One region of the Lysinibacillus sp. GW823-FHT06C08 genome, then DNA from elsewhere that is predicted to be linked to it. Evidence: riboswitches for the same ligand, from Rfam matches in the RefSeq annotation. Region 1 holds a riboswitch; each other region holds the start of a gene.
The links. Region 1 has a riboswitch for thiamine pyrophosphate ahead of thiM (hydroxyethylthiazole kinase). Riboswitches for the same ligand answer to the same signal wherever they lie in the genome.

Region 1 (8,548 bases):
AAATATAAAAAAAATCAAAGTTCATTTCTTTGCATGAACTTTGATTTTCGACATTATTTCCTAGGAAATGATTATTGTACAAGATGTTTTAATTCTTGTTGTCTTAATTCAACACGTCTAATTTTACCAGATGCAGTTTTGGGTAACTCAGTAACAAATTCAATAGCACGTGGGTATTTATAAGGTGCCGTTAATGATTTGACATGATTTTGAAGGCATTGAATAAGCTCTTGATTACAATTAACACCATTATGAAGGATAATGAATGCTTTAACGATGTTCCCGCGAACTTTATCGGGACTTGCAATGACAGCAACCTCTTTCACAGTCGGATGCTTCATCAGCGCATCCTCTACTTCAAAAGGTCCAATTGTGTAACCTGAGGAAATAATAACATCATCTCCGCGGCCTTCAAACCAAAAATAGCCGTCCGCATCTTTATAAGCTCGATCCCCTGTTATATACCAATCACCACGGAATTGTAAATTAGTACGTTCAGGATCATTTAAATATTTTTTAAAAAGTGCAGGTGTTTCTCGATGAACAGCAATATCACCTACTTCTCCTATAGCAACTGGCTCGCCAAAATCGTCTATAATGTCAACCGTATTGCCTGGCGTAGGTTTACCCATCGAACCAACTCTTGCGTCCATACCAACCATAGTCCCTACAAGAAGTGTATTCTCAGTCTGACCATAACCATCTCGCACTTGTAGATGGAAAGTGTCTGAGAATTTTTTAATGACATCACTGTTCAATGGCTCACCTGCTGAAACAGCTTGTCGAATTGAACTGATGTCATACTCCTGTAAATTTTCAAGTGCTGCCATAAAACGATATTCTGTCGGTGTGCAACATAAGACATTCATCTTAAATTTTTCAAGCAACGCTAAATATGTTGCTGCATCAAACTTTCCTTTATAAACAAATGCAGTGGCACCGCTGCCTAAAATCGCGAGAAACGGACTCCAAATCCATTTTTGCCATCCTGGTGCTGAAGTTGCCCATACAATATCATTTTCTTGTACTCCTAGCCAGTGTGGGGCTGTTGTCCGTAAATGTGCATAGCCCCAGCTATGAGTATGCACAGCAGCTTTCGGGTTACCTGTTGTGCCACTTGTGTAAGCTAAAAAGGCATGGTCTGTACTTTTTGTTGGTGTAGAACTTATGTAAGTTGTTGGTTGCTTTCGCATTTTGTCTACTAACGGCTGCCATGGTTCATGTGCATTACCGATAACAAATTGCTGTATATTTTGTAAATTCCCTACTTGATCAAATTGCTCAATATAAGGCTCAAAGGCTACAACAGCTTTAGCATCAGCATGATGAATACGATACTCAATATCTTTTGTTCTTAGCATTTCAGAGCTTGGAATGATTATTAAACCCGCTTTTAATGCAGCAATATAGACAATGTATGCTTCTACTGAGCGTGGTACCATCACTAAAATGACATCACCTTTAGTTAATCCACTTTTTGTAAAGACATGTGCCGCCTGATTCGCTCTTTCAAGTAAATGTGCGTAGGTGATAAATTGTACATCAGAATGCTCATGATAAATAATCAATGCATTTTTAGTTGAATCCTTTGCATATTTTTCAAATTCATCTGTTATGTTATACCATTCTGGTGCTACTAATTCTTGTCTATTCATGGCAAATGCCCCCTTTTGTTAAGACACATTATACTCCTTTTCTAGTATTTTCAATGGTTTACACTTGATTTAAGTAAAGTCATGACAACTATCATGCTTAGCTATATGGCATCAGTCACGTTTTGTCGATAGGAAAACTTGCTATTGAATACATATGAAAAGTATGGTACATTTTGGTCAACTATAAGCAAGATTGCAGGGGGACTCATAAAGAGTTGAGAAGGTAAAACCTGACCCTTTGAACCTGTTAGTTAATACTGACGTAGGGAGCAATGAACATCGTTTTTTCAGATGAAAGGCTCTTTTTCGTGCATTTTTACGTAAAAAGGGCCTTTTTTGCATGCTTACGTCCACCAATAAAGGAGGACTAAAATGATTTTTCAAACAATTCGTCAACAACAACCGCTTATTCACTGTATAACTAATTATGTCGTGGCTAATTTCCAAGCCAATGGTCTATTGGCATTAGGTGCCTCTCCTGTCATGGCTGATGATAGCCATGAGGTGGAGGAAATGGTCGCCATTGCAGACGCTCTTTTAATCAATATTGGTACACTAAATGACCGAACAAAAGAATCAATGCTGTTAGCAGGAAAAAAAGCAAATACCCTTGCCATTCCTGTTATATTAGATCCGGTTGGCGCAGGTGCCACAGTTTATCGCAAGGAAACCGTACACCTATTACTTTCAGCTATACAATTTGCAGTCATACGCTGTAACAAGGGTGAGCTTGCGGCATTAGCCAATGTAGAATGGCAACAAAAAGGTGTTGATAGTGGTGAGGGATTTATTGCCATAGAGACTGAGGCTACACTATTGGCTCAACGCTACAACTGTATAGTCATTGTTACAGGCAAACATGATTTTATGACAGACGGTGTGCAGAGCCAATGGATTACAGGTGGAAATTCACAAATGACTGAAGTAACGGGTACAGGCTGTTTACTTAGCGCTATATGTGGAGCAGCCTTCTCTTCAGGAGATGATCCGTATAGCCAATTAGCGGAAACACTGACATACTATAAAAAAGCAGCTGAGTTAGCATCCGCATTTACAGAGGATATCGGGGATATTCAAATTGCTTTGCTTAATGCCTTACATCGTCTTTCAAAGGAGGGTGAGGCATCATGCATATTGTAACGACAATTGCAGGCTCGGATAGTGGCGGTGGCGCTGGCATTCAGGCTGATTTAAAAACATTTCAGGAATTAGGGGTTTTTGGCACCTCCGTTATTACAGCATTAACTGCTCAAAACACAATTGGTGTAACAGGGGTTTTCCCAATTGACGTTGACTTTGTTGAAAAACAATTTCATGCATTACTTGAAGATTTTTCGATTGCTGCGATTAAAACAGGGATGCTTTATTCCTCGGAAATTATTCAAGGTATTGCACACATTATTGACGATTTAAAAATCCCACTAATTGTTGATCCCGTTATGATTGCAAAAGGTGGAGAAAGCTTACTGCAGCAAGAGGCTATCGAGGCCATGCGCATGTCTTTACTTCCTCTTGCTACAATTGTGACACCAAATATACCAGAAGCAGAGGCACTTACGGGAAGAAAAATAAATCATTTCTCGGATATGGAGGAAATTGCTCAATGCTTTTTCCAACTAGGTGTTCAATGTGTCATCATTAAAGGTGGGCATCTACCCAATTCGTTATATGCAATTGATTATGTATTTATAAAAAATGACAAATCATTTTCCATGCAGTCTCCTCGTATTTCGACGGAAAACACACATGGTACAGGTTGTACATTTTCAGCAGCTATCACGGCTTTCCTTGGTCAAGGTTTGTCCATTGAAAAAGCTATTATCGAAGCTAAAAAATTTATACAATTAGCCATTATGCACGATTTAGACATTGGTAATGGTCATGGGCCCACAAATCATTTTGCTTATCAGTTGCATAAAGGTGCCTGCGAGGTGAAATTACTTGAAACGTGAAGATTTACAGCTTTATTTTATTATGGGTACAAGCAATGTTTCCCAACAGGAACCTTTAGCTGTACTCGAACAAGCGCTGCGGGCTGGCATTACTATGTTTCAATTACGTGAAAAGGGTCCTAATGCATTAACAGGATTAGCTTATGAGCAATTTGCCCGCCAATGCCAAAAACGATGTCAACATTACCGTGTGCCGTTTATCATTAACGATGATGTGGATCTAGCAGTTCGACTTGGTGCAGATGGTGTTCATATTGGCCAAGATGATGAACAGATTGCCATTGCACGTAAAAAAATGGCAAACCGGCTCCTTGGCGTTTCTGTACATTCACAGGAAGAGCTACAAACGGCTATTGACCATCATGCGGACTATGTAGGAATTGGACCTATTTTTGCCACAACATCTAAAAGTGATGCACAACCACCATGTGGCACAATTTTTTTACAGCAAGCTTCCAAATTGCAGCCTAACTTTCCCATTGTAGCCATAGGTGGAATAAATTGGACAAACGCTAATGTTGTTTTGCAAGCTGGTGCTGACGGAGTTGCTGTTATTTCTGCTATCTGTGACAGTAAGGATATTGAACAAACAGTATCCATGTTTAAGTCTTTATCTCGCATAAAAAAATGATTGATAAACAAACTAAAACCAGTGCCTTTTACGGTCACTGGTTTTGAGTTTATAAATGCTTAGTTAGCATTTATTAGTTGTTGTTGTTTGGCATACCTTTTAATTGAGATTCTGCCATTTGTACAAGACGTTTAGTGATTTCACCACCAACGGAACCGTTAGCACGAGCTGAAGCGTCAGCCCCTAATTGAACACCAAATTCTTGTGCAATTTCGTATTTCATTTGATCAAGTGCTTGTTGTACACCAGGTACTGCAAGCTGGTTTGAACTGCGGTTGTTGTTTGAAGCCATGTTTCTCACCTCCTTGTGAATATAGAATGTGCGTTATTAGATTTTTAATACAAAAAAAATAAAGGTAAAATGTACCTCTATTGGCATTCGGCGAACTATACAAAAAAGCCGTCTCAAATAAGCTATTTGAGACGGCTTTTGAAATTTTGATTTATAAAAGATCAGCAAACTTATCTTGCTTTTGCTCTTCTTCTTTCTTAGGGAAAATATAGACCTCACGATTTTTGACCGCGCGTGCTATCAGTTCATCAAAATCAGAAAAGCTTTCGTAATGCTCAACCTTTTCGAGCTTAGGCTTTGTTTTAGGACTAGCAGGCGTAAAGATTGTACAGCAGTCCTCAAAAGGCTGAATAGATGTTTCATATGTGCCGATTTGTTCAGCTAACTCAATGATTTCTAATTTATCTGATGAAATTAACGGTCGTAAAATAGGTGTATTCGTTACTGCATTTATTGCTGTTAAGCTTTCAAGTGTTTGACTTGCTACTTGTCCAAGACTTTCTCCTGTGACAATCGCAAGAGCACCGATTTCTTCTCGCACTTGATCTGCAACTTTTAACATCATACGCCGAGTTGTTGTCATTGATACATTAGAAGGTACTTTTTCTTTAATCAGAACTTGTATTTCAGTAAAAGGAATAACATGTAATCGTATATTAGCTCCAAATTTCGTTAACTCATTTGCAAGCACTTTTACTTTTTCCAATGAATTTTCGCTTGTATAGGGCGGACTAAAAAAGTGAATGGCTTCTAAACGGACTCCGCGTTTCATCATTAAATAACCTGCAACTGGACTATCAATACCACCTGAAAGCATTAACAATGACTTCCCGTTTGATCCTACAGGCATTCCGCCTGCACCTGGAATGACTTGTGCCATCATATAGGTTGCATCATGGCGGACTTCTACACGTAACTCAATATCAGGTCGCTTCACTTTAACAGATAAATTATTAAATTGAGGTAAAACATATCCACCAATCTCCCGTTGAATCGCGTGTGATTCTAATGGGAAGGTTTTATCGGTACGTTTCACTTCCACTTTAAATGTATATGGCTTTTCTTTAAATGTCTCCATTATCGTAATCGCCAGTTTTTTCATACTTTCCATATCTTTTTCACATGCTGCAACCGGACTAAATGATTGAATACCAAAAATTTTAGGCAAACCTGTTACTAGTGTTTGCATTTGTTCTTCATTCTCTATCGCAATAAACATTCGATCACGTTCTGTACGAATATGGAGATGTCCTAAATCAGCAAATGCATGACGGATATTTTCACGTAAACGGCGGATAAAATCCATCTTGTTGCGACCTTTTGTAGAAAGTTCGCCATATCTAATTAAAATTTCTTTCCAAATCATTACTTTATTTCTCCTTTAAGCTCTAGCATTACTTCTGCTAATACTTGTTTAAACTTTTCAATATCTTCGACCGTGTTATGTGCACCAAAACTAATACGGATAACACCTTTTTTATAATGCTCATCTAGATGCAATGCTTCAACAACATGACTTGTTTTAGTTTGCTTCGAAGAACAAGCACTGGATGTAGATACAATAACGCCTCGTTTTTGCATCGCATTAATGATGACTTCTCCTTTTAAATCGCGAACACTGAAAGATATAATATGTGACGCTCCCTGCGGAGTCGATAAAATATGAATAGCTTCTCCATATTCGTGTAACTGTGCAAGTATTTCATCATGCCATTGACGATAATTTTTTGCATGGTCATTCATGGTTTCAACCGCCATCCGAGCTGCCTTAGATAAAGCGACAGCTTGTGGAACAGCAACAGTCCCACTACGCAATCCAAATTCTTGGCCGCCACCAAGTGCATATGGCTGCCATCTTATCGCTTTACGGAATGCTAATACACCAGAGCCTTTAAAGCCATGAATTTTATGACCTGAGATTGAAATACAATCCGGTCCCTCTTCACCCTTAAAGGATACAGCCAATTTTCCAAAGCTTTGTACAGCATCCACATGTAAGGCTGCCCGACTCATTTCATGGATTAATTTAGCAGCTTCCTCTATCGGTTGAATCGCACCCATTTCATTGTTTACATGCATCATACTTACTAAAATTGTATCTTTTCGTATTTTTGCACGAAGTTCATCCAACGAAATAACACCACGCTGATCAACATTTAAATATTCCACTTCAAAGCCCTCTTTTGAGAGCTGTTTAACAGTCTCTAAAACTGAAGGATGTTCTATTTCAGTCGTTAAAATATGCTTTCCTATATGTGTATTGCTACGTGCTATTCCAAAAATCGCCGCATTATTCGATTCCGTACCACCTGAAGTAAATAGCACATTTTTTGCTTCTGTTTGCAAAATATCTGCTACTTGCTCACGTGCACGCATTAATAAATCATTTGCTTCAACACCCATCGCATGGATAGATGCAGGATTGGCATAATACTGCTCATTCACAACCATAAACGCCTGTAGAACTTCTTTTAATGGTTTTGTTGTGGCACTATTATCCAAATAAATTGTCTCGTTCATTATATTTTCACACACTTTCAAAACGTTGATGTAACGGTTTTTATCATAACGCAATCTGTGGAGATTGACCACTAACTTTAACGATAATTCATATTTTAATCATTAGAAAGGATCGCTCTTACAATTTTTTTAACATCGTAATAAATTCCGTTGGCGTACTAAATTCAAGCTCTTTCACAAATCCTAATTTTTCATAAAGGAATATCGCTCGCTTATTGAATTGGGCAACTGTTAAACGAAGTGGCGTAGCGTATTCTTGCTGGATATTCTTGATGATGAATGAAAAGAATTTTGTACCAAAACCTTTTCCTGTTAGCGTTGGCTTCATGCCAATACCAATATCTATATACTCTTCTGAATAAGCGTTAAAATCATGTCCTTTTGGCACTTGGGCAGCTGACCCCGTGCAATAAAAACCGATTAACTCCTCTTGTTCATTCATAATGGCGAAGTAAGGATTGTCAAGAAATTCCCGCAAGGATTCCTCGGATAATTCATTATTATAAAAATCATAGGGCTCTTCGTATTGCCAACATATAATTTCCTGAGCATACTTTTCGTTCATATTTCGAATTAATAGTTCCACTCGTATCACATCCTTTACAAAATTTAAAAAGAAAGCTGTCTAAAAAGTAATTGCTATACTTTTTAGACAGCACAAATGTAGTTTTAATTTTTTGCCATAGACTGTTCTGCAACCATTTCTTGGATGCGCTTTAATGCACCTGGCTCCATTTCTTCCACTGCTGTCCCTGCTTCCTCTAATGCTTTGGAATAACGGAATTGATGGAATGCTTCCTCAGCCTCTTTTAAACGTGCATTTAATGTCGGATTAGATGCACGATGACGATTGCCATACTGAATAATGCGTTCAATAAGCATTACATTCTCTATTAATTCATGAGCTTTTGCTTTAACATCCTCTACACAAAGTGTCGCAGCATTTAAATTATTATGAACCGTTCCCATATTAAGCGGAACTTCCTGCAGACTTTGCATAACTACATATATATGCTCTGCCGCTTCATCAAGTCGTGCGTCCATCTCCTCTGGGACTCCTGGAATATTCGCCTTATTTAGGAGACGATCTGTATCTTGTAATATTTTCTTTAAGTTTTCGACTTGAGCACGGGCCTTATTTTCATCAATACGAAGTTTCTTCATTGTATTAGACAGATGACCTTGCTCTTCATGGATTCGTTCAAGCTCTTCACTTATTTCTATTAATTCCTCTTGCAAGCTTGAATACGCAGACTTTTCTTCTTTGACACGCATGGATAATAAATCATAACGACGTTGCAGTGCTTCCAATTGCTTTAATGCAGCTTTTGGAATTTCAGCATCCTTTTCGTTTAAGTGATAGCTTTGTTGTACATAGGTTGCCTCATCACTCACTGATTTTGTAGACGTTATAACGTTTGTGATTGAGCTTAATAAACGATCACAATTTTGATCCACATAATTTTTGGCAATAACCTCTTTTTCCAGTAAATCATAA
Region 2 (8,548 bases), on a different contig from region 1:
TATGAAGGGGAGGCTTCAGGAAAGACAGCAGATGATGTCATTGATGTTATTTTAGAAAAAATTCAGCAAGGTGTTAGCAAGTGACAGCCAACTACTTATTGCCCGAAGACTGGTTAGCAAAAATTAGTCGTTTTCAAATAGCGACTGCCTCCAAACTACGCGGGCAGCATAAAGGCTCGCATCGTTCACAGCGCTTTGGGGCTTCCCTCGATTTTTCGGATTTTCGAGAATATCATTTAGGTGATGATGTACGACAAGTGGATTGGAACGTCTTTGCCCGAACGGATAAATACTTTATTAAAAGATTTTTAGATGAACAAGAAATGCGCGTACACATTTTACTCGATACCACAAAATCAATGGGGACAGAAGCCAAGTGGATTTTTGCTCGTCAAATAGTGGCATCCCTTGGTTTTATGGTACTTGGTCGAGACGATCGTTTGTCTTTTTCATTTTTACAGGATGATGCGAAGCCACCGTTTCGTCGGAAGGGTGCTATGTATCGCCGAACATTTTTACAAATAGTGACAGATATAGAGGAAGCGAGTTATTCGAATCCTTTTGCACAGGGTGCCTTAAAGGCTTTACCAAAAGACAGTACAGTGTTATTTATTGTGACAGATGGATTAGAGTCCATCGAGGAATGGGAGCAACTTTTAAAAAGGCTACCACGCTATGCTGGTGATGTAAGGATTTTACAAATTGTGACGCAAGAAGAATTATCACCAAACTATTCGGGTGATGTTCGCCTTCTGGATCGTGAAACAGGTAATGAAGTCAATGTGACAATGTCCACAAAAGTTTTAGAAACCTATCACGCAAGACGTTTATTACATGAAGAAGAATTTGAAGCCATTTGTCGGCGTTTCGGCATTCGGAAATTACAATTGAAGGTGGAAGATGGTTTGCAACAGGCAATCTTTCAGCAATTATTAAAAGCACATTGGATTAGGTGAGGTGAGCCGTATTGGGCTTTAGTCAAATCATATTTAGCTGGACGGCCATCATCCCGGTCATTGTCCTACTCTATTATTTCTTTCGAAAAAAATATACAGATCAGACGGTTTCTTCAACACTTTTCTGGTCCGAGATTATGCAGGAAACACGGGTATCTCCGTATTTAAAGCATTTGCAAAAGAATGCCCTACTTTATTTACAGTTACTAGCATTGCTACTCCTTGTGTTGGCACTCATGAATCCCTATGTGAAAAAATCAACGATTGTTGGTGAGCAAACTATATTTATTGTTGATACTTCTGCAACAATGTTAGCTGGTAAGGGGCAATCTACCTTTGACACACATAAACAGGAAATGCTGACGCTTATAGATGAATTAAATGGGAGACCAGTCACGTTAATTACGACTGGTTCAGCACCAAAAGCGATTTTGCAGCAAGAGACAAATGTTAAAGATATCGAAAAAGGTATTAAAGACTTACAAGTAACCTATGAAACGGCAGAAATGGATAAGGCGCTAGATGTGGCACAAGCATTTGTTGGAGATACACCGACTTCAATTTATGTATTTACAGATGCACTCGATAAAAAACAACTACCTATGAACAAGGACTCTGTTAAATGGCTAGTAAGAGGTGCTGCGAAGGACTTAACAAATATTGCTATTACTCGATTTGCTGCAACAACAGATGGACAGGCTACAATGGCGCTTGTGCAGCTTCATAATGATACAGACATCGAGCAAAAGGTCACACTAGCATTACTAAATGAAGAGGGTAAAGAGTTAGTAGCTGAGAATATCGCTGTTCCTCCAATGGAAGCGATAACAAAAACCTTTAAGGAGTTACCTTTAGAAAAATCAATGACAGCAATCATTGATGTGCAAGATGATTATGCAGTAGATAATCAACAAACCGTTTTACTACAAACAGCTACTTCAAAAATTGTGGTTGATCAGGGCATGCATCAATTGATTCAAAAAGGGTTTCAATCCGTAAGTACGGGTGTGAAAATCGTTCCGCCTTTACAAGTAGTAGACAATCAGGATGCCACGGTGATCACTAATCAAGCTGAATTGCTGGAAAAGATGGACAAACCTCTTGTGTTATTTGGCCGTGATGATGCCGAAAAGGTAGAGGTAAGTGGCATAGTAAGTACTAAAAGTGATGCTTTATTTGCTTTTAGCGAGCTCAAGGATGTTTATGTTAGCGCCTTGTATCCTGGATTTGTAAATTATGAAACTATCGCTACTGTTGGAGAACAGCCGTTTATACAGCGCTCTCCTAAAGGGGATATCGTCGTCTTAGCAGATATTGCAGATACGGATTGGCCACTACACCCATCATTCCCGTTATTCTTATGGAGTACTGAACAGCAGTTATCAGAATCCATTGGTTCACTCGGTATTTTCACACCAAATGAACAAAGAGTAGTAGCTTTAGCGCAGGAAGACTGGAGTGTATATTCACAAGAAGATGAATTTCTATCATTGGTTACGGATGGTATGCTAACTGCGCCAACAAAACCTGGCATCTATTTTGTGCGTTCTAATAATGAAGAAAAACATTTTATTGTACAATTGCAGGCGCAAGAACGTGTTATTGAACAAGGAACAAGCTATACATTAGGGGATATTTCTGATAACGGAAAGGCTGAGATTTCGAAGGCTTCTTTTGTCCCTTGGCTAATTCTTATTATTTTAGTTTTACTTGTTTCAGAGTGGGAGGTGCAACGACGTCGTGGATTTACGAATTGATATGCCATTAATATTGTTGCTATTACTTCCATTACTCATCTATTTTGGTTGGACCTATTGGCGAGAACGACAGCGACTAAAAAAGAGTCATGCTATCGTACTTATGATTCGCATGCTAGCGGTAGGCTGTTTAGTTTTCGCATTGGCAGGGCCGTATCTTTTATTACCTATAAAAGAAGAACAAATCGTGTATCTAATTGACCGCTCAGCTTCCATGAATGGGACTGAAGATGAGATGGTACAGTTTATACAGGATAGTTTACAATCGAAAAAAGACGAACAGCTTGCAGGGCTGTATTCATTCTCATCAACATTACAAACAGAAGCCATTATGACTAAAACATTAAAGGAAGTACCAAAGTTTACGGAAATAAAGGCTACTGATCAAACGAATATAGAACAAAGCCTGCAACTTGCCACAGGTATTATAGATCCGAAAAAAGCAACACGCTTTGTGCTCTTAACGGACGGCAATGAGACAAAGGGCAATGCTTTAGATTTCGCCACGAAGTTTAAAGGCTCCAATATTAGTGTGGATGTTGTGCCCTTTAGTCAGCCTGTTGTGAATGATGTTTCATTAATAAGCTTTGTGTCCCCACAAGTTGCCTATGTGGGTGAGCAACAACAACTGGTAACAGAAGTGCATGCAACAACAGCTGGACAAGGCGAGCTATTATTATATGAAAATGATGAACTGATTCATCGTGAGGCAGTCGAGCTAGCCGAAGGAACGAATATGTTTACCTATAAACATGCAGCGACTGGTGAAGGGCTGGTGAAATATGAAGCCGTTGTTCAAGTAGGACAAGACGCAATATTTGAAAACAATAAATTAACAAGTGTCACAATGGTACAAAGCGAACCACATTTACTCATTGTGAATGGCTATGAAACAGCTTCACCAATAGCGGCGGCACTTGGTCAGCAATCAATAGCCTATGATATAAAATCACCTGAAAGCTTACCAAATGAACTCTCTAGTTATTTGCAATATAATGCCATTATTTTCGATAATGTACCAGGACATTTAGTCGGTGAGGCGAAAATGAGTGTGATAGAGCAAGCAGTCAAAAACTTTGGTGTTGGTTTTGCAATGGTTGGTGGAGAAAATAGCTTTGGTTTAGGTGGTTATTTTAAAACGCCAATTGAAACATTATTACCTGTTGAAATGGAAATTAAGGGGAAAGAACAATTACCTTCATTAGGACTTGTCATTGTACTAGATCGCTCTGGTAGTATGTCAGGATCCAAGCTAGAGCTTGCAAAGGAAGCAGCAGCACGTTCAGTTGAAATGCTACGTGATGAAGATACATTAGGATTTATAGCATTTGATGATCGACCATGGGAAATTATAGAGACTGGTCCTCTGAACAATAAAGAAGAGGCAGTGGATACCATTTTATCTGTTACACCAGGAGGCGGGACAGAAATCTATGGTTCACTTGCAAAAGCATATGAAAACCTAGCAGATATAAAACTGCAACGTAAGCATATTATTCTTTTAACGGATGGACAATCACAGCCAGGAAATTATGAAGATTTAATTGAACAAGGAAAAGATACTGGAATAACTTTATCAACAGTGGCTATTGGTCAAGATGCGGATGCTAACTTATTGGAAGCTCTGAGTGAGATGGGAAGCGGACGTTTCTACAATGTTATCGATGAGCAAACTATTCCTTCCATTTTATCTCGTGAAACAGCTATGATTTCCCGTACGTACATTGAGGATAACCCATTTTATCCAATACTCTATCATGCAGGGGGATGGAATACGCTATTTGCCAATGGCGTTCCACAAATGAATGCTTATATCGGAACAACCGCAAAGCAGGGTGCTACCGTCGTGGCTGAAAGCGAAAAAGAAGATCCGGTGTTAGCACAATGGCAATACGGTCTTGGCAAAACATTCGCATTCACTTCTGATTCAACAGGAAAGTGGTCGGGCGACTGGGCAAGATGGCAAAACTGGGGCACATTTTGGCAAACGCTTATTTCACAAATGCTCCCAAGTTATAATGATGTTGCCTATGATGTAAGAATAGAATCAGATGGGTCCTTTATGATTACAGATCCTACAAATGAAGCAGCCTTTTTAGATATTGTTGCGGTTAATGAAGCTGGTGAAGAGTTAGACACACAGCTTGAAACTATATCAGCCTCTCAGGTGCGTGCTGTAGTACAAGCTGACCCGGGATTAATCTTCTTCCGTATCGCTGATGAAAAGGAAACGATTTATCAGGCTGGATTAAGTGTTCCCTATAGTGCTGAGTATGAACTTCTTCCTGCTAATGATAAATTAATAGAAGAATTAACCGAACAAACTGGTGGTGCTATTTTAAAAGAACCACAAGAAGTGTTCCGTGACTTTACAAAGCAAGGGGCGGATCGTCAAAACATTGCGACATGGCTTCTCCTTGCAGGTATGCTCTTATTCTTTATTGATATTACAATAAGACGCTTTGGCTGGAATTTCCTAACGAAGCCGAAGAAAAAGGAGCAAATTGTAGAGAATCACCCCGTACAGGCAGAAAACACGAACGTGGCACAATTATTAAAGGGTATGAAAAAACGCCAATAATTTAGTTAGATGAAAGCAGTGCGAATTATTTCGCACTGCTTTTTGTATATGCATGGAGACAAATCCTCTAAGTTATATCAACAACGTTATTTAATAAAAAGAGCGGGAATTAAAATATTTTACTAGCACGGTTTTACGCAAACTGCTAGCTACTACAATACCTAAGATTGCTCCAATTGAACTTGATATTAAAAAGGCAGGCATGAAAAATAAGGCCGCTACGGATGTCCCCATAAGTAACTTTGCATAGGGCACTGCTACAAGCGATGCGAGAAGACCAGTGCCGATCACTTCACCCATACCAGCTAGCCACATTTTACTGCTATATTTATAGGCAAGACCTGCGCATAATGCTCCAATAATACTACCAGGAATGGCTAACAGTGAGCCTGTTCCTGTAAGGATACGAATGATAGCCGTAACAAAGGCAACTACAACTGTAGGTACGGGTCCAAGTATAATGGCTCCTATTACGTTAATAGCGTGCTGCACAGGGTAGGCACGAGCAATCCCAGTTGGAATGGAGATGAACGTAGAGCCTGCAACGGCAATCGCTACTAATAAAGCCATAATTGTTAATTTTCGAATAGACATGATAGGTGCGCTCCTTTTCGTTTTAGCCACTAGGAAAATGAAAAAAGCCGCTTCCTTCAAACGACAGGAAGCGGCCTTGCTTATACACTGAAAATAGCAAGAAGCGCCACTTCCCTCCGCTAGCATGAACTAGATCAGGTTCGAAGGGTCCGTATATAACCATATACGTCTCAGCCTTTAAAAGACTCCCCTAGTGGTAAGTATTTTTTAGAAGTGTAACATACTTCAATCAATAGTCAATAAGCTTTGATGATTAGTGTGAATCTGGATGCATAAGCTGTGGTGCCTTTTTCAATGTCCAAATCAGGGCAAGGAAGAAGCAGGCTAATAAGATAATGGCACCAAAAATATAAGGACTATTCATATTCCAGTCAAATAAGAAACCAGCTAAAGCGGGTCCAATCATATTTCCAAGACTCATATAGGCATTGTTCAAGCCGGCTGCAAACCCTTGCTCTGTTTCAGCAAGTTTTGAGATGAGTGTATTAACAGCTGGACGAATTAATGTTGTTGCCGTAGAGAAGATGGTTGCTACAACTAATATTAGTGCAAAACCTGAAACAAATAATATTAAGAAAATAGCAATGGAGGCAATAAATAAATTGACCAAAACTACTTTCATTTCACCAAAGCGTTTAAAGAGTGGCGTTATGATAAACATCTGTACAATTACCCCAAATGCTCCACCAACCACTAGAATGGTAGCAATATCGCCAGGTGAGTAATTAAATTTTTCTGTCACAAATAGTGATAAGGTTGTTTGGAAGTTAGCAATCCCAAATGAGAATACCATCATAATAATTAACATAACAAAATAAGGCATATGTACAGAGCGAGCCATCTGTTTCACCAGATTATCTTGCTTTTGTCTATTTTGCGCAGTATTTGGCTTTGTAGATGGTAATAAAAAGTACGATAAAATAGACGCTAAAATGGCGGCAGCTCCCGCCATGAAAAATGGAAAATGTAAGCTAACCTTTGCGAGGAAACCACCAATTCCAGGGCCAATCATAAAGCCGAACGACATTGCAGCTCCTAACATACTCATTCCTTTTCCGCGTTCTTCATAAGTTGTCACGTCTGCTACAAAAGCCATAATAGGAGGTGCAACAAATGCAGAGCCAAGGCCACCTAAAAAGCGTGCCAAAAAGAGCATCCAAACATCTGTAGAAAGGCCAAAACCGATTTGTGCAAGTCCTGTTAGTATAAGACCGAAAATAATTAAATTTTTCCGCCCATACAGGTCAGAAAGATTCCCAGCAATTGGAGAAAATACAAATTGTGCCAAGGCGAACGTTGCAATAAGCATGCCTAGAACTTGTCCTGCTGCTCCAAATATTCTTAAATATTCCGGCATTACAGGAATAATAATTCCAATACTCCCCATTGCGATAAACATATTAAACATTAATATATACAAAGCCGCCTTATTGGACTTCTGCTGGGTCATCGAAAAACCCCCTTTATGTAATCAAATATAGTACAGTCTATCATAAAGAATTATGGCTGGCTAATAGTTGAGATTGCTGTAACTGATCCAATCGTTAGAATGGTTTTCCAGAAAAGTTTTTTTCTCAGAAAACTTCACAATGTAATAGTATCTAATTGATTAATAAACATGAATAGTTAGGAGAGCGTATGAACTTTTTGCTAGAAGTAATTTTGTTGAAATGAAATAGCGTGATAAAAGTGAATAATATTGTTTAAGATGAAGCTATGATGGGCATATGTATTGGCACGTAGTATCTATGGTCTTTTCTTTGATCTAGAGGTGAAAATGATTGTTAGCTTAAACATAGACCAAAGGGATTATAGGAGAGGGGGCTGCGAAGATGAACTACTACAGGCTACTAGTAGAATTGCTTTCTAAATATAGTAATACAACTGAATGCTTACATAAAAAGGGCGAATTGGTTTCTAGACCAATTCGCTCTTATAAATTATCGAATACTCATTTTAAATTCTAAAAACAGCTCATTATATTTACCTAAGTAATCTGGGCCTAAGTTTTTATAGACCTCTAATGTATCACGTTGCTCTTCAGAAGGGTAATAGCGTTCATCAGCAACTACTTCAGGGTCCATTAAGTCCATCGCAGCGATATTAGGCGTCGAATAGCCAACATAATCGGCATTTTGAGCACCAGATTCAGCACTTAGCATAAAATTGATAAAGGCATGTGCACCATCAATATTTTTTGAGGTTTTTGGTATAACCATATTATCGAACCATAAATTGGAGCCCTCTTCAGGAACAGCAAAGTCCAACTCTTCATTTTCAGACATCATGTCCGCTGCCTGACCAGACCAAGTGAGGGCCACTGATGCTTCATTATTGATCATTAATGGTGTAATTTCATCCCCAATGATCGCTTTTACGTTTGGCGCAAGTGTAATCAGCTTGTCAGTTGCTTCACGCAATTCATCGTTATCCAATGAATTCAAGGAGTGTCCAAGACTATTTAAACCCATCCCAATCACTTCGCGGGCACCGTCTACTAAAAATACTTTTCTTTTTAATGAAGGATCCCATAAATCGTCCCAGGAGGAGAAATCTAAGTTCCCAACTAGCTTTGGATTATATACAATTCCTACTGTTCCCCAGAAGTAAGGAACTGAAAATTGATTGTTATCATCGAATGGTAAATCTAAAAAGTACGG
Region 3 (8,548 bases), on a different contig from region 1:
ACTATCGTATGATGGATTTATCGGATCAAATAGACGCTATTACTGCGCTTTCGAATGAAATGGACGATTTATCCAACAAGACAAATGTGACAACAGAAAAAGGCATGCAAGAGGTTCTAAGTTTACATGAACATAATATAGAGACGAATGAGATGAACAGCCGTATTCAGCAGCAAATGGAATCGCTAGCTTCTAATATTGCCAATATTAATCAAATTATTGCCTCCATTCAAAGCATTACGGAGCAAACTAATCTATTAGCTTTAAATGCAAGTATTGAGGCTGCACGAGCTGGTGAGCATGGAAAAGGTTTTGCTGTCGTGGCGGAAGAAGTAAGAAAGTTGGCAGAGCAATCAAAAACTGAAACAGAAATTATTAAAAGCACGGTAGAAAGTATTTTAGAAAATTCTCAGCAAACAGTTGCAGTCATTGCATCAAATGCAGACTTAATGCAATCTCAAAATGAGTCCGTACAAAGCACGCAATTGGCCTTTAAAGATAATAGTGATTTGTCACGTGCAATTGCAACTTCTATTAGTGAACTAATGACACAGTTGTCTACTATGTTAGAGCATAAAAATCAAGCGATTATGTCCATTCAAAGTATATCGGCTATATCAGAGGAAACAGCGGCCTCTGCTGAGCAAGTAAGTGCCTCTGCAATGGACCAACAAGCAGAATTGCAAAAAGTGGCAGAGTCTATGCAAAATATGAATGATATCTCTAATGAACTGCAAGAGGTAGTTAATCTATTTAAGCTTGCGTAAAGAAAAAGGCTACCTAAAATCTAAAGGTAGCTCAGACTGTTGATAAAAGGAATCGAGAAGTTCATGCTCGATTCCTTTTTCATTTTTACTTCATGAAAAATAATTCTTTGCTGCCTAATCATACATGGCCATGAATGAGTTTTGGTAATTCTTACATTGTGTACATTGTTCTCGTTCATTGATTTGATTTTTTGAATCTTTTCAACCATAGGAACAAGGCGCGCCCCGTCCGTAGTGGAAATCAACGGTTTTAATTATGAAAGTAAGTGTCATTGACCAAGTGCATGATCGACACTACTATTAAAAGGGAGGGGGGACATCAATATGGTGTATCTTGGAATGATTTTCTTTCAAATTGTCGCACCTATTTTAGTATTACTTGTACTAGGTGCTATTCTACAAAAGAAATTTCGCTTTAATTTAAAAGCATTATCACAGCTTATTACATATTGTTTTATGCCAGCCGCTGTATTTATTAATTTATATGAGACGAATATAAAGCTGTCTGTTCTAGGAGAAGTCGGATTGTTTGTTGTACTTTTTATCGGTAGTCAAATGCTGCTTAGTCACTTTTTAGCGAAAGGGCTTGGCCTCGCCAAAACTGAGGCGGCTGTTTTTAAAAATAGTGTAGTACTCATTAACTCTGGGAACTATGGGATTCCGGTAGCTCAAATGATTTTTGCCACTCAACCTATTGGTGTAGCCATCCAGGTTATACTCGTTATCTTTCAAAACATGACAACATATACGTATGGTTTATATAATTTAATTTCCTCTACTAAATCGGGCATGGCGATTTTTAAGGACTTTATAAAAATGCCTATTATTCACGCTTTAATAATCGGTGTGGGCATGAATTATTTTGATATTGGCATTCCGCAGTTTATTAAAATACCAATAGACCATGTAGCAGATGGTTTTATTGCCGTTGCATTAATCACGCTAGGCGCCCAATTGTCTCAGATGGAGATCAAAACGATGTTTAATAAAACAGTATTCGTCAGCTGCTTCACGCGATTATTTATCGGACCAGCCGTGGCTTTAGTCATTATCTATACGCTGGGTTTAGATGGGGTTGTGGCACAATCATTATTTATAGCAAGTGCTTTTCCCACATCCCGCAACAGTTCAAGTCTAGCATTAGAGTATGATGTAGAGTCGGCAACAGCTGCACAAACCGTTTTATTCTCAACCATTGTGAGTTGTATAACGGTCACGATTGTGATTTATATTGCGGATGTAATGTTTACCTAATAGAAAATATTTAAATGATAACTTCCATCTCTTAGCAATATCTGCTACACTAGCATCAAACTGAATAGTATTAACTAGGGGGGTCTGATGAGTCAGGCTGAGAGGGAAACGCATAGAGGTTTCTTGACCCTTTGGACCTGATCTGGCTCATACCAGCGTGGGAAAGTTAAGAAGCTATTGCCTATTACGTGCAATCAATAGACCCTTTACATTCATGGCCGGATCCAATTATTATTTTGGATTCGGCCTTTATTTATTTTATTTGATTGTTGGGTGAGCTAGATTCGGTCCTTGCCTATAATATATTTAAGGGAGAGAAGTAGCTCATGTCAGCAATTAGTGAAAAGAACATTACGATTATGTCTAACTTTGAAGGAAGTAAAAAGGTTTATGTGGAAGGATCTCGTCCAGATATATTAGTACCAATGCGTGAAATTGCATTAAGTCCGACGACTGGTAGCTTTGGAGATGAAGAAAATGCCCCGATTAGAGTGTATGATACGAGTGGACCATATACAGATCCGGCCTTTCGTGTGGATATTACAAAAGGCTTACCTGCTTTACGAAGTCCTTGGATACAAGAGCGAGGGGATGTTGAGGAATACGGAGGACGTACGATTAAACCTGAGGATAATGGTTTTCGTCGTGCTGATGATCCACGTATCCATGAAAATGTCTTCCCGGAATTGGTGAGAAAGCCTTTACGTGCAAAGAAGGGTAGAAATGTCACACAGCTTCATTATGCTAGAAAGGGAATTATTACACCTGAGATGGAATTTGTAGCGATACGCGAAAATATGGACCCAGATTTCGTACGTTCAGAGATTGCAGCAGGCCGAGCTATTATGCCTTCCAATATTAATCATCCAGAGGCAGAGCCAATGATTATCGGTCGTAATTTCCATGTGAAAATTAATGCGAACATTGGAAATTCAGCCGTATCATCCTCGATTGCAGAGGAGGTCGAAAAAATGACATGGGCTACACGCTGGGGCGCTGATAATATTATGGATCTATCAACTGGCAAGCATATTCATACAACGAGAGAATGGATTATTCGAAATGCTGCAGTACCCGTTGGGACAGTACCAATTTATCAGGCATTAGAAAAAGTGAATGGTGTGGCTGAGGATTTAACGTGGGAGGTGTACCGTGATACGCTTATTGAACAAGCGGAGCAAGGGGTAGATTATTTCACTATTCATGCAGGTGTCCTTTTACGTTATGTCCCTCTTACCGCAAACCGTGTAACGGGTATTGTGTCTCGGGGTGGGTCCATTATGGCGCAGTGGTGCTTATACCATCATCAAGAGAACTTCCTCTATACTCATTTTGAGGAAATATGCGAAATTATGAAAGCTTATGATGTAGCCTTCTCATTAGGAGATGGCTTACGCCCAGGGTCAATCGCGGATGCTAACGATGAAGCACAATTCGCGGAGCTGGAAACATTAGGCGAATTAACGCAAATCGCATGGAAGCATGATGTTCAAGTAATGGTGGAAGGGCCAGGTCATGTTCCAATGCATTTGATTAAAGAAAATATGGACAAGCAATTAGAGGTTTGTAAGGAAGCTCCCTTCTATACATTAGGTCCATTGACAACAGATATTGCGCCAGGTTATGACCATATTACATCTGCTATTGGAGCGGCGATGATTGGTTGGTTTGGAACTGCTATGCTCTGCTACGTGACACCGAAGGAACATTTAGGTTTACCTAATAGGGAGGATGTTCGAGTAGGGGTTATTACTTATAAAATTGCTGCACATGCTGCAGATTTAGCAAAGGGTCACCCAGGTGCACAGCAACGGGATGATGCACTGTCAAAAGCGCGTTTTGAGTTCCGCTGGCGCGATCAATTTAACCTTTCTCTTGATCCAGAGCGTGCAGTAGAATATCATGATGAAACATTGCCAGCAGAAGGAGCCAAAACGGCTCATTTTTGTTCAATGTGCGGGCCTAAATTTTGTAGCATGAGAATTTCCCAGGATATTCGTAATTATGCTAAAGAAAAGGATTTAAATACAACAGAAGCCATCCATGAAGGTATGAGGGAAAAGTCAGCGGAGTTTAAAAAGGCAGGTAGTCAAATCTATCAATAATAATAGTGCGAGGCTTGTGTTTATTTACTAGACACAAGCCTTTTTTTATGTTGGTTTCACAACTTAATAGGGGAGATGAATAAAAGTAATATATGCATTTGCAAATAGAAGTGAACGCTTGAACCTAGACGAATACAAAAAAGCTCCACGTGAATTATACATTCACATGGAGTAAAAGTTGGATTTGGATATCAATAATAAGTGGAATATTAAACGTTTGTTGGTTGTTTTACGTATGGATTTGTAAGATCCATACCTTCTAATGAAAGACCCATTGCTTTTGCAACACCTTCACCATATGCTGGATCAGCTAAATAGCAGTGAAGAATGTGACGGCGTTTGATGAATTCCTCAACAGAAGCCATATCATTAGCCGTATTTTCAAATAGACGTTGTTGTTCTTTCGCAGTCATTAGGCGGAAAAGTTTACCTGGTTGCTCGAAGTAATTACTATCGTCTTCACGGAAATCATGAATTCCTGCATGACCATCGATGTGTAACTCAGGCTCTTTATGGTCTAAATTATGTTCCCATTCACCATAGCTATTTGGTTCATAGCCTAGTGTTGATCCAAGGTTGCCGTCAAAACGCATAGAGCCATCTCGGTGGAAAGTACGGAATGGACATTTTGGTGCATTAACAGGAAGCATATAGTGGTTTACACCTAAACGGTAGCGTTGTGCATCCGCATAGGCAAAGATACGACCTTGTAACATTTTATCTGGTGAGAAGCTAATACCAGGGACGATGTTAGATGGTGCAAAGGCAGCTTGTTCCACTTCTGCAAAGTAGTTGTCCGGGTTTTTATTTAACTCAAACTCACCTACAGGAATTAATGGGAAATCTTTTTTATACCATACTTTTGTTAAATCGAATGGGTTGTATGGTAGCTCACGAGCTTGCTCCTCTGTCATAACCTGAATATACATTTTCCATTTAGGTAAATCGCCTTTTTCGATGGCTTCATATAAATCACGTTGTGAAGATTCACGGTCTTGACCGATTACCTCAGTTGCTTCATCACCTGTTAAATTTTTAATGCCTTGTTCTGTACGGAAGTGGAATTTAACCCAAACACGCTCATTATCAGCATTGATAAAGCTATATGTGTGAGAACCAAATCCGTGCATATTACGGTAACCAGTTGGAATACCACGGTCGGACATTACAATTGTAACTTGGTGAAGTGCTTCTGGTAATAGAGTCCAGAAATCCCAGTTAGAATTAGCGTTTTTCATATTTGTACGTGGATCACGTTTGACCACGTGGTTTAAATCTGTAAAGTGTAGTGGATCACGGAAGAAAAATACTGGTGTATTGTTTCCTACTAAATCCCAGTTGCCTTCTTCAGTATAGAACTTAAGGGCAAAGCCGCGGATATCGCGCTCAGCATCTGCTGCACCACGCTCACCAGCAACTGTGGAGAATCGTGCGAACATATCAGTTTTCTGGCCCACTTCTGAGAAGATTTTAGCTTTTGTATATTGAGTTATATCGTGCGTTACAGTAAAAGTACCAAATGCACCTGAACCTTTCGCATGCATACGACGTTCAGGGATTACTTCACGATTGAAGTTTGCTAATTTTTCAACTAGCCATACATCTTGAAGTAATAGAGGGCCGCGTGGACCTGCTGACATAGAGTCATGGTTACTTACTACTGGAGCACCACCTGCTGTTGTAAAACGACGGCTACGATCATTTGCGTTTGTCATATTAGTTACCTCCTGAAAATAATATAAGTCAAACTCTTCGTCTATAACTATAACAAATATAAAATAGAATTGCTAGTACATTATAATAATTATCGTTAAAGAATTTTTATAGTAAGATATAAAATATAAATATATGCACCGAAGAGCCTATTTATGCTTAATCCTCGTCCTAAATTTCTTGTTAAATAAACTATATATAAACAGTATTTATACTGTAAAAGAAAAGAAGTAAAAGAATTAACACCCATAACACAAGCCTTTATTGAAAATGAAAATAACTAATTGAAAATTATATGCAACATTCTTTTTAGTTTTTTCGGTATCGATGGGGAGTCATACCGATTTGTTGTTTAAATATTTTAATAAAATAATTTGGATCATCAAAACCGTTTAAATGAGCAATCTCACTAATTGCAAAATCTGTTTCTACTAGCATCTTACTAGCGTTTTGAATTCTAACTTGCTGTATATAGCGCTTAAATGGCAAGCCCTGTTTCTTCGAAAAAATCGTACTTAAATAATTGGGGCTGATGCCAAGCTTACGGGCGACAAAGGGAAGAGACAAGGAACTATCTTTAAATTGCTGATCAATAATTTCTAAAGCGAGCTCAACATAATCGGCTCTTTTCTCCATGCGGGCTTCACGGGATAGCTCTATTAATCTCTGTGTGAAAGAAATAATGCCATTGAGAATCGTATAAAAAATAGGATGCTCAATAATTAAATGGAATAGCTGGCGGTAGTTTTGTTCAATGACTGCTTTTTCGTGTAGTTTATATTTCAACATAAAGCGCCGAATTTGTGCTAACACACTTGTTAGATGGATGCGTAGGTCATCCTGCTCGTAATAGATGCCTTCATTAGAAAGTCGATATAAAAATGTTTTTACGGCTTCGAGATTACCCTCCTCCAGGCTACTTATTAATAATTGTTGTTCCTCTGGTGTTAGTAATGGATCGAAGGGGTGTATTTCAAATTGTTTACTTGCGTAAAAAATATGCCCGAATCCTTCGTAAAAACTTTGATGAAGTGTACGCTTTGTTAATGTATACATATTTTTAATGCTTGTAGTCGGTCCATCATATATCCCGATATTTAAAGAACTATTGCTAAACAAACGCCATTCCTTCATAAGAGTACGTACATCCTTCTCTACCAGCTTTATGTCTTGCGTTTGAAAAAGGCAGACGATTCTATTCGATAAAGGATAGGTTTTCATATGGAAGTGAATAGATGTTTGTTGAAGCCAATTGTAAAGCTTGTTATAGGTTTCAGTGTGCTCAGGTTCAATTATTGTAAAGTAAATGCCAGTTTCAATAGAGTTTGATTTCGTATCCAAAAATAAATGATTATAAAATGATTCATTTGCAGCCTCCTGGGCATAATCTGTATTTTGTGGTGAGCGCAAGGAAATGCCTGTCAGTTTTTGCTTTAATACTTCTAAATCAATGGGCTTTACAAACAGATGAGCTACCTGTAAATCAATGGCTTTCAATGCGTTTTTAAATAAGGGTTCTGTTGTTACGGCTAAAATAGCACCTGCAAGTTTTTGTAGATCTCGATAAAGAGAAGTTAAGCGATTATTAGGGATCATGTCGATATTTAACAGTATGGCATCCGGTTCAAATTGACGGATGTATTGAGGTACATCTGAAATAGTCGTGCACATGTCAATGAGAACATCGCCTGGAAAATAGGTATGTAAAAACCACTTAATGCCTGCTAGTTCAGTGGGGTCTCGATCGATTAATAACAGCTTCATAACATCTAACCTCGCTTATAATATTCTAGTTTCATATAAAAATACGATTATATTATTAAAAATAACATAGGAATCTGAAAAAAATCATGTTTTCTCTTTTAAAATTCTCTATATTCTGAAAAAGGTAGTTAGTACAATGGAAATAGAGTAATTAACCATCATTCAGCAGGACACTCATTTACAATGTAAACGCTTAAAGTAGTTGAATGCGGATGTTTTAGTGATTACGTTAAAATGAATTTTACATAAGCCATAAAGGGAATAGGGGGATGTCATGTGAAGTCGATCATCGAGCTTGATGGCAATACATTAACAAGACAACAAATTGAGGAAATCGCTAAAGGGCATGCAACAGTTGCACTTGCTACAGATAGTATAGAACGTATTCGTTTAAGTAGGGAACGGATCGAAAAGCGCTTAGCGGAGGGACAAACGATTTATGGTGTGAATACAGGTTTTGGCAAACTAAGCAATATAAAAATTGAGGAAGACGATATTGAGCTATTGCAACTGAACTTATTACGATCGGATGCAACAGGTGTGGGCCAGCCGTTTCCTACTGATGTTGTACGTGCCATGATGGTTTTACGTGCAAATGCCTTAGCTCGTGGATTTTCAGGTATTCGTGAGGAAACGGTACAGCTTTTATTAGATTTTATTAATAAAGGCGTACACCCAATTGTCCCGTCACAAGGTTCGGTTGGAGCAAGTGGAGATTTAGCGCCATTATCACATTTAGCTTTAGTCCTAGTGGGAGAAGGTAAGGCTGAGTTTAATGGAGAAGTGATGAGTGGTAGTGAGGCGTTACAGCAAGCGGGATTATCACCTGTTCGACTACAAGCTAAAGAGGGGCTGGCACTTGTAAACGGTACACAGGCTATGACAGGAATCGGTGTCTTAACCGTTAATGAGGCTGAAAGAATTGGGCTTGCGGCGGATATGGCT

Region 2: it holds a riboswitch for thiamine pyrophosphate, as region 1 does, so the genes downstream of both, thiW (energy coupling factor transporter S component ThiW) here and thiM (hydroxyethylthiazole kinase) in region 1, are expected to answer to the same signal.
Region 3: it holds a riboswitch for thiamine pyrophosphate, as region 1 does, so the genes downstream of both, thiC (phosphomethylpyrimidine synthase ThiC) here and thiM (hydroxyethylthiazole kinase) in region 1, are expected to answer to the same signal.

Annotation. Positions count from the first base shown of each region.
Region 1 is NZ_JBXAHN010000004.1:151,526-160,073, forward strand. Features, by position in the region: gene mbcS (acyl-CoA synthetase MbcS) at 72-1,655, opposite strand; TPP riboswitch at 1,843-1,941, shown strand; gene thiM (hydroxyethylthiazole kinase) at 2,028-2,795, shown strand; gene thiD (bifunctional hydroxymethylpyrimidine kinase/phosphomethylpyrimidine kinase) at 2,783-3,607, shown strand; gene thiE (thiamine phosphate synthase) at 3,597-4,238, shown strand; gene AC1Q6O_RS12440 (alpha/beta-type small acid-soluble spore protein) at 4,312-4,530, opposite strand; gene thiI (tRNA uracil 4-sulfurtransferase ThiI) at 4,682-5,896, opposite strand; gene AC1Q6O_RS12450 (cysteine desulfurase family protein) at 5,896-7,050, opposite strand; gene AC1Q6O_RS12455 (GNAT family N-acetyltransferase) at 7,169-7,636, opposite strand; gene ezrA (septation ring formation regulator EzrA) at 7,720-8,548, opposite strand, start outside.
Region 2 is NZ_JBXAHN010000001.1:575,573-584,120, forward strand. Features, by position in the region: gene AC1Q6O_RS02590 (AAA family ATPase) at 1-84, shown strand, start outside; gene AC1Q6O_RS02595 (DUF58 domain-containing protein) at 81-956, shown strand; gene AC1Q6O_RS02600 (vWA domain-containing protein) at 968-2,713, shown strand; gene AC1Q6O_RS02605 (VWA domain-containing protein) at 2,697-5,294, shown strand; gene thiW (energy coupling factor transporter S component ThiW) at 5,385-5,888, opposite strand; TPP riboswitch at 5,983-6,090, opposite strand; gene AC1Q6O_RS02615 (MFS transporter) at 6,142-7,338, opposite strand; gene AC1Q6O_RS02620 (ABC transporter substrate-binding protein) at 7,829-8,548, opposite strand, start outside.
Region 3 is NZ_JBXAHN010000011.1:10,209-18,756, reverse strand. Features, by position in the region: gene AC1Q6O_RS20085 (methyl-accepting chemotaxis protein) at 1-767, shown strand, start outside; gene AC1Q6O_RS20080 (AEC family transporter) at 1,092-2,021, shown strand; TPP riboswitch at 2,088-2,202, shown strand; gene thiC (phosphomethylpyrimidine synthase ThiC) at 2,348-4,126, shown strand; gene AC1Q6O_RS20070 (catalase) at 4,336-5,841, opposite strand; gene AC1Q6O_RS20065 (helix-turn-helix domain-containing protein) at 6,149-7,603, opposite strand; gene hutH (histidine ammonia-lyase) at 7,880-8,548, shown strand, end outside.